DNA from 2 places in the Acidovorax sp. GW821-FHT09A11 genome. Region 2 is predicted to be linked to the other one. Evidence: riboswitches for the same ligand, from Rfam matches in the RefSeq annotation. Region 2 holds a riboswitch; the other holds the start of a gene.
What was found. Region 2 has a riboswitch for glycine ahead of gcvT (glycine cleavage system aminomethyltransferase GcvT). Riboswitches for the same ligand answer to the same signal wherever they lie in the genome.

Region 1 (3,398 bases), on a different contig from region 2:
TGAAGCCGTGCCCCGCCCCCGCCGGGGCCAGGTGTGGGAAGAAGGCCACTGGGAATGGCGTGGCAACCGCTACCAATGGGTGCGCGGCCACTGGGTGCAGGCCCGCGCCGGCCACCAGTATCGCCAGCCGCACTGGGTGGAACGCGAAGGCCGCTGGGAGTTTCAGCGTGGCGGCTGGGACCGTGACGGCGATGGCGTCGCCAACCGCCATGACCGCGACCGGGACGGCGACGGCGTACCGAACCGCCGCGACCAGCAGCCCGACAACCCGCGCCGCAACTGACCCCACGCCCGGCGCGCGCGCCGCGCAGGGCGCCGCCGGTCAGCCCAGTTGAAGTTCGGCGCGCCCCAGGCCGGGAAACTCAGCCACCACCACCGTGCCCGGCGCCACCATCACGGTGCCGGTGCAGGACCCGGTGGTCACCCACTGTCCCGCGCGCAGCCCACCCAGGCTGTGCGCGCCGCCATTGGCCAGCCAGGCGAGCAGGCGCAAGGGATCGCCCGCCGGGTTGCCCCAGCCAGCGTGCCGCACGGCCTGCGCGCCATTCACCGACAGCACCACGGGCTGCCGCATCGGCTGCACCGACTGCGCGCTCTCCGTTCCCGACCCCACGATGAGTGCCCCATGGCAGGCCTGGTCGGCCAGCCGGCTCCACTCGCCTTGCTGCGCCCAGGCGGCGTAGCGCGTGTCGCAGACCTCGATGGCCGCCCGCACCGACGCCACGGCGGACAGCACCTCGGCCTCGCTGTAGGGCTGCGCCCGGGCAGGCAGATCGGCACCCAGTTCGTACACCAGTTCCGCCTCCACACCCAGCACGGCGAAGCCCGCGCAGGACAGGCGCACCGCGCCCCCGCCGGCCATCGCAAACACCGAATCGCGCGCCAGGGCCGCCCGCGCAGGCAGCGCCTGCGGCGACGCCGCGCCCACCTTCCAGCCCGCGATCTCGCCGCGCTCGCGCACCACGGCGTCCTGCACGGCATAGGCCTGGGCAGCGTTCTGGGGACGCAATGCGGCGGGCAGGTCGAGGGGACGGGGCGTGCGCCCCAGGCGGGCCATGGTGAGCACGGCCGCGCTGGTCAGCGGATCAAAGGCGGTATCGGGCATCAAGGCGTCCTGGAGAGAAAGGCGAAGGTTCCGGCGGATTATGGCCAACCCCGTGCCCGCAGCATCAGCAACGATTGCGATTCATTAGCGCGGACAAAGCGGTTTTTGCGCGATGCGGGCTCCTAGAATGGCCCCCGCAGGAGAGTCAGCGGCCCCGTCCGCTTCACCGAAGGCGCAAACTCCCATACACGCTCAGGTCCCGTACTGCACCATTCATCAAAGCCGTCTGGAGAGCCGCTTCGCGCAACGCGAAGCGCACCGAAGGAGCAAACCGCGCGCCATGTGGGCCGCGCGGTGAATCTCTCAGGTACCAAGGACAGGGGGAGCGGCAGCTTGGGCATTCATGCGCCAGCTGCACGCTATTGAATTCATAGCTGCCAGCGCATGTTGTTCTAGCGCCAGAGCCCAGAAAGGCTTTGAAAATCATGCGCGTGATCGTTTTGGGCGCCGGCTTGCTCGGCGTGACTTCGGCTTATTTCCTGCAACAGCGCGGCCACGAGGTGACCGTCATCGACCGCCAGGGTGCGCCCGGCGCCGAGACCAGCTTCGCCAACGGTGGCCAGATCTCGGTGAGCCACGCGGAGCCCTGGGCCAACCCGAGCGCGCCGCTCAAGGTGCTGCAGTGGCTGGGCAAGGAGGATGCTCCACTGCTGTTCCGCCTGCGCGCCGACATGCGGCAATGGCTGTGGGGCCTGTCCTTCCTGCGCAACTGCACGCCCGCGCGCACGCGCCACAACATCGAGCAGATCGTGCGCCTGGGCACGTACAGCCGTGACACGCTGCAGCAGCTGCGCGCGGCCACCGGCCTCCAGTACGACCAGCGCACGCAGGGCATCCTGCACTTCTATACCAACCAAAAAGAGTTCGACGGCGCCCTGGCCCCGGCCGAGCAAATGCGCCAACTCGGCTGCGAGCGCCAGGTGATCAGCGCCGACGAGGCCGTGCGCATCGAGCCTGCCCTGGCCCATATCCGCCAGCAGCTGGCCGGAGCCACCTACACGGCCGAGGACGAATCCGGCGACGCCAACCAGTTCACACGCGAGCTGGCCAAGCTGTGTGAAGAGGCGGGCGTGCAGTTCCGCATGGGCCACCACATCACCGCGCTGCGCGAGGCAGGCGGCCGCATCGACCACGTGGAAGTGACCAATGCCGAAGGCCGCTTCGAGCGCGTGCGCGGCGATGCGTTTGTGCTGGCCATGGGCTCGTTCAGCCCACTGCTCGCGCAGCCGCTGGGCATCCAGCTGCCTATCTACCCGGCCAAGGGCTACTCGGTGACCATGCCGGTCAAGGACGCCAGCAAGGCGCACCAGGTGAGCCTGACGGACGACGAGTTCAAGCTCGTGTTCTCGCGCTACACCAGCGAACGGGGTGGCGACCGCCTGCGCATCGCCGGCACGGCCGAATTGAACGGCTACGACCGCCACCTGAACCAGGTGCGCTGCGACGCCATCGTGCGCCGCGTGGAGCAGCTGTTCCCCGGCGCGGGCGATGCCAGCCAGGCCCAGTTCTGGACCGGCCTGCGCCCCGCCACACCCAGCAACGTGCCGCTGATCGGCGCCACCAAGGTGGCCAACCTCTTCCTCAACACGGGCCACGGCACGCTGGGCTGGACCCACGCCTGCGGCTCGGGCAAGGCCCTGGCCGACATCGTGAGCGGCCGGGTGCCCGAAGTGGACTTTGCATTCCAGGGTCTGCAGGGGTGCGCTCCCGACAAGGCGCTGGTGCCATCGCGCACCACGGCCTGAACGGGAGCACAGCGGGGTTGCAGCACCGCCGCGCAGGCGGCGCTGCCACCACGGGCCAGCGCCCGGCCTACCTGGCAGCGCCCGTGGCGTGCGCCACGAACTGCGCCACGGCCTGCATGTCCTTCTCGCTCATGCGTTCGGCATACGAAGGCATCACGCCGATGCCCGCCTTGAGCGCGCGCAGCACGCGGCCCGCGTCGGGCTTGAGCTCATCCAGCACCGGGCCCACCTGCCCCTCGGCACCGGCGGCCTGCAGCGTGTGGCACACGGCGCAGGCAGGCTGGATCTTGATGAACAGCTCCTTGCCCCGCGCCAGCTCGGCGGCATCCGCCGCCCAGCCGGCACCCGTCCACAGCAGCAGCACGCTCGACATGGCCGCGAGCGCAGGCACGCGCAAATGCTGGAAACCGATGCGCCCCAGCACCAGTGCCACCGCGGATCTGGCACGGCCAGTCCGGGGGGCGCGCTCCCCTCCAGGGGGGAAGGCGCGCAGCGTCTCAGGGGGGCGCCCGGTCACGCTGCGGTCACCGTGACCGCATGGTCGCGCC
Region 2 (3,398 bases):
CCTTCTTCGGCTTCATGGTCTGGTACGGCTGGCTGTACATGCAGCGCACCATGTTCCAGATGACGGCCGTGACGCAGATCCCGTTCGCCTACATCTACAGCGCCATGCTGATCGGCGGCGTGCTGCTGATCGTGCACTTTTTGTTCATCGTGCGCGGCTACGTGCTCGACCGCAACTTTGCGGCCGATGAACACTTCGATGCGAATGCGAGTGCCTCCCTATGAGCGCGTCCATCATCCTCATCGTTTCGGCCTGCCTGTTCCTGGCCATGGGCGTGCCCGTGGCGTTTGCGCTGGGCCTGGCCACCGCGGCCACGCTGATCCTGGCCGAGAGCTACCCGCTGATGGTGCTGCTCAAGGAAACCTTCACCGGCATCGACAGCTTTCCGTTGATGGCCGTGCCCTTCTTCATCCTCGCGGCCGAACTCATGAGCGGCGGCTCGCTGACTGAGGTGCTGCTGAGGTTTGCCGGGCAGTTCGTGGGCCACAAGCGCGGCGGGCTGGGCTACACCAACGTGGTCTCGCTGACCTTCTTCTCGGGCATCTCGGGCTCGGCGCTGGCCGATGCGGCGGGGCCGGGGTCGATGCTGATCCGCATGATGGACAAGGCCGGCTACGACCGTTCGTACGCGGCGGCTCTCACGGCCTCGACGGCCATCGTCGGGCCCATCATCCCGCCGTCCATCATCATGATCATCTATGCGCTGCAGGATGAAACGGTGTCGGTGGGTGCGCTGTTCGTGGCCGGCCTGCTGCCGGGCCTGCTGATCGCGGTGGCCATGTGCGTCGTGAACTTCCACGTCTCCAAGAAGCGCAACTACAAGGGCGACGGCCGGATGCCGCCGCTGGCCGAGATCCTGCAGACCACCTGGAAGGCGCTGCCCGCCATTTTGCTGCCGGTGGTGATCCTGGGCGGCATGCGCGCCGGCTGGTTCACGCCCACCGAGGCCTCGGTGGTGGCGGTGTTCTATGCGCTGGTGTGCGGCAAGTTCGTCTACCGCACGCTGCAGTGGAAGGCGCTGCCCGACATCCTGGCACGCTCGGCCCTGCTGTCGGCCTCGGTGCTGATCATCATCGGGCTGTCGGCCGCGTTCGCGTGGATCCTGACCATCGAGGGCATTCCGCAGCAGATGGCCGACTGGCTGGTGGGCATGAACCTCTCGCCGTGGATGTTCCTCATCATCGTGAACATCTTCCTGCTGCTGTTCGGCATCTTCATCGAGCCGCTGCCGGGCGTGATGGTGCTGGCGCCCATCCTCGCGCCCGTGGCCGTGAAGCTGGGAATCGACCCCATCCACTTCGCGATGGTGGTGATCTACAACCTCACGCTGGGGATGATCACGCCGCCCGTGGGCGGGCTGCTGTTCGTCACCTGCAACGTCTCGCGCGTACCGATGTCGCAACTGGTGCGCGAGCTGGTGCCCTTCCTTTGGGCGCATGGCGTGGTGCTGGTGGTGCTGACCTTCATCCCGCAGCTGTCGACCTGGCTGCCGAAGGTGCTCGGGTTCATCAAATAGCGTCTGCGCGGCTTCAGCCAGCGGATATACTGGCGACCGTCAGGAGAGAGCCCCTTCCTTCAACGAAAGGGGCCGCCGAAGGCGCAGGCAGCAGCCGAACGCTCAGGCAAAAGGACTGGCAACCGCCCGCAGTGATGCGGGCGTTCCCTTGCTGGAGAGAGATGGACCGTGCAGCACGGCACCCATCCACCGAAGGAGCAAGCCGCGCGGCCAGCCAGGGCGCTGCGGTGAATCTCTCAGGTAAAGCGGACAGCAGGGCAAATCCCGCGACCCATGGGGCCGCGGCCACCATTTGCCCCGGAGTCCGCCTTGACCACCCCTACCGCCCCGCTGCTGACCACCCCCCTCAACGCCCTGCACACCGAGCTGGGCGCCCGCATGGTGCCGTTTGCGGGTTACTCCATGCCCGTGCAGTACCCTGCCGGCCTGATGGCCGAGCACCTGCACACGCGCAACGCGGCGGGTTTGTTCGACGTCTCGCACATGGGCCAGCTCAAGCTTGTCGGCCCCGGCGCCGCTGCCGCGTTCGAAACCCTGATGCCCGTCGACGTGATCGACCTGCCCGTAGGCAAGCAGCGCTACGGCCTGTTGCTCACCGACGAAGGCACGGTCATCGACGACCTGATGTTCTTCAATCAGGGCAATGACACCCTGTTCGTCATCGTCAACGGCGCCTGCAAGGTAGGCGACATCGCGCACATCCAGGCACGCATCGGCCAGCGCTGCGACGTCATCCCCATGCCCGACCACGCCCTGCTGGCGCTGCAAGGCCCGCAGGCAGTCACCGCCCTGGCGCGCCTGGCACCCGGCGTCGAAAAGCTGGTATTCATGACGGGTGGCGACTTTTCCATTGCGGGCTGCGACTGCTTCGTGACCCGCAGCGGCTACACCGGGGAGGACGGCTTCGAGATCTCGGTGCCCGCGTCCCAGGCCGAAACCCTGGCGCGCGCGCTGCTGGCCCAGCCCGAGGTCAAGCCCATCGGGCTGGGCGCCCGCAACTCGCTGCGCCTGGAAGCCGGCCTGTGCCTGTACGGCAACGACATCGACACCACGACCACCCCGCCCGAGGCGGCGCTGAACTGGGCCATCCAGAAGGTGCGCCGCACCGGCGGCGCGCGCGCGGGCGGCTTCCCCGGTGCCGACAAGGTGCTGTCGCAGATCGACAACCCCGCCAGCCTGCAGCGCAAGCGCGTGGGCCTGGTCGCGCTGGAACGCGTGCCCGTGCGCGAGCACACCGAACTGCAAGGCCCCGACGGGCAGAAGATCGGCGAAGTGACCAGCGGCCTGCTGGGTCCCACCGTGGACAAGCCGGTGGCCATGGGCTACGTGGCGCCAGCCTTTGCCGCCGTCGGCACGCGCGTCAACGCCATCGTGCGCGGCAAGGCCGTGCCCATGGAGGTGGTGTCCATGCCGTTCACGCCTGCGCGCTACCACCGCGGCTGACCCTCTGCAACCGCCCCAGCCCGGCTAAAGTGGCGGCTGGCATCGGCACTTTTTCTGTTTACCCCTTTTTTTGGAGCTTCCCCCATGACCATCAAGTATTCCAAGGACCACGAGTGGATCGACATCTCCGACCACGAAGCCGCCACCGTGGGCATCACGCTGCATGCCCAGGACGCCCTGGGCGACGTGGTCTTCGTGGACCTCCCCGAGGTCGGCACGACCTTCACCCAGGGTGACGTGGCCGGCGTGGTCGAGTCCGTGAAGGCCGCGGCTGACGTATACATGCCTGTCACCGGCGAAGTGGTCGAAGTGAACGAAGCACTGCGCGCCGACCCCTCGCTGGCCAACAGCGATCCCATGGGTGCCGGCTGGTTCTTCAAGGTCCATGTGACGGACATGCTGCAGTTCGATGCGCTCATGGACGAACCCGCCTACGCCG

Region 1: linked by a shared signal. The riboswitch ahead of AC07PV_RS18350 (D-amino acid dehydrogenase) and the one ahead of gcvT (glycine cleavage system aminomethyltransferase GcvT) in region 2 are both predicted to bind glycine.

The regions. Positions count from the first base shown of each region.
Region 1 is NZ_JBWKPS010000007.1:88,672-92,069, forward strand. Features, by position in the region: gene AC07PV_RS18340 (hypothetical protein) at 1-283, shown strand, start outside; gene AC07PV_RS18345 (2-keto-4-pentenoate hydratase) at 323-1,105, opposite strand; glycine riboswitch at 1,322-1,435, shown strand; gene AC07PV_RS18350 (D-amino acid dehydrogenase) at 1,531-2,850, shown strand; gene sorU (SorU family sulfite dehydrogenase c-type cytochrome subunit) at 2,918-3,223, opposite strand; gene sorT (SorT family sulfite dehydrogenase catalytic subunit) at 3,364-3,398, opposite strand, start outside.
Region 2 is NZ_JBWKPS010000001.1:819,922-823,319, forward strand. Features, by position in the region: gene AC07PV_RS03745 (TRAP transporter small permease) at 1-224, shown strand, start outside; gene AC07PV_RS03750 (TRAP transporter large permease) at 221-1,516, shown strand; glycine riboswitch at 1,547-1,644, shown strand; glycine riboswitch at 1,658-1,779, shown strand; gene gcvT (glycine cleavage system aminomethyltransferase GcvT) at 1,790-2,959, shown strand; gene gcvH (glycine cleavage system protein GcvH) at 3,044-3,398, shown strand, end outside.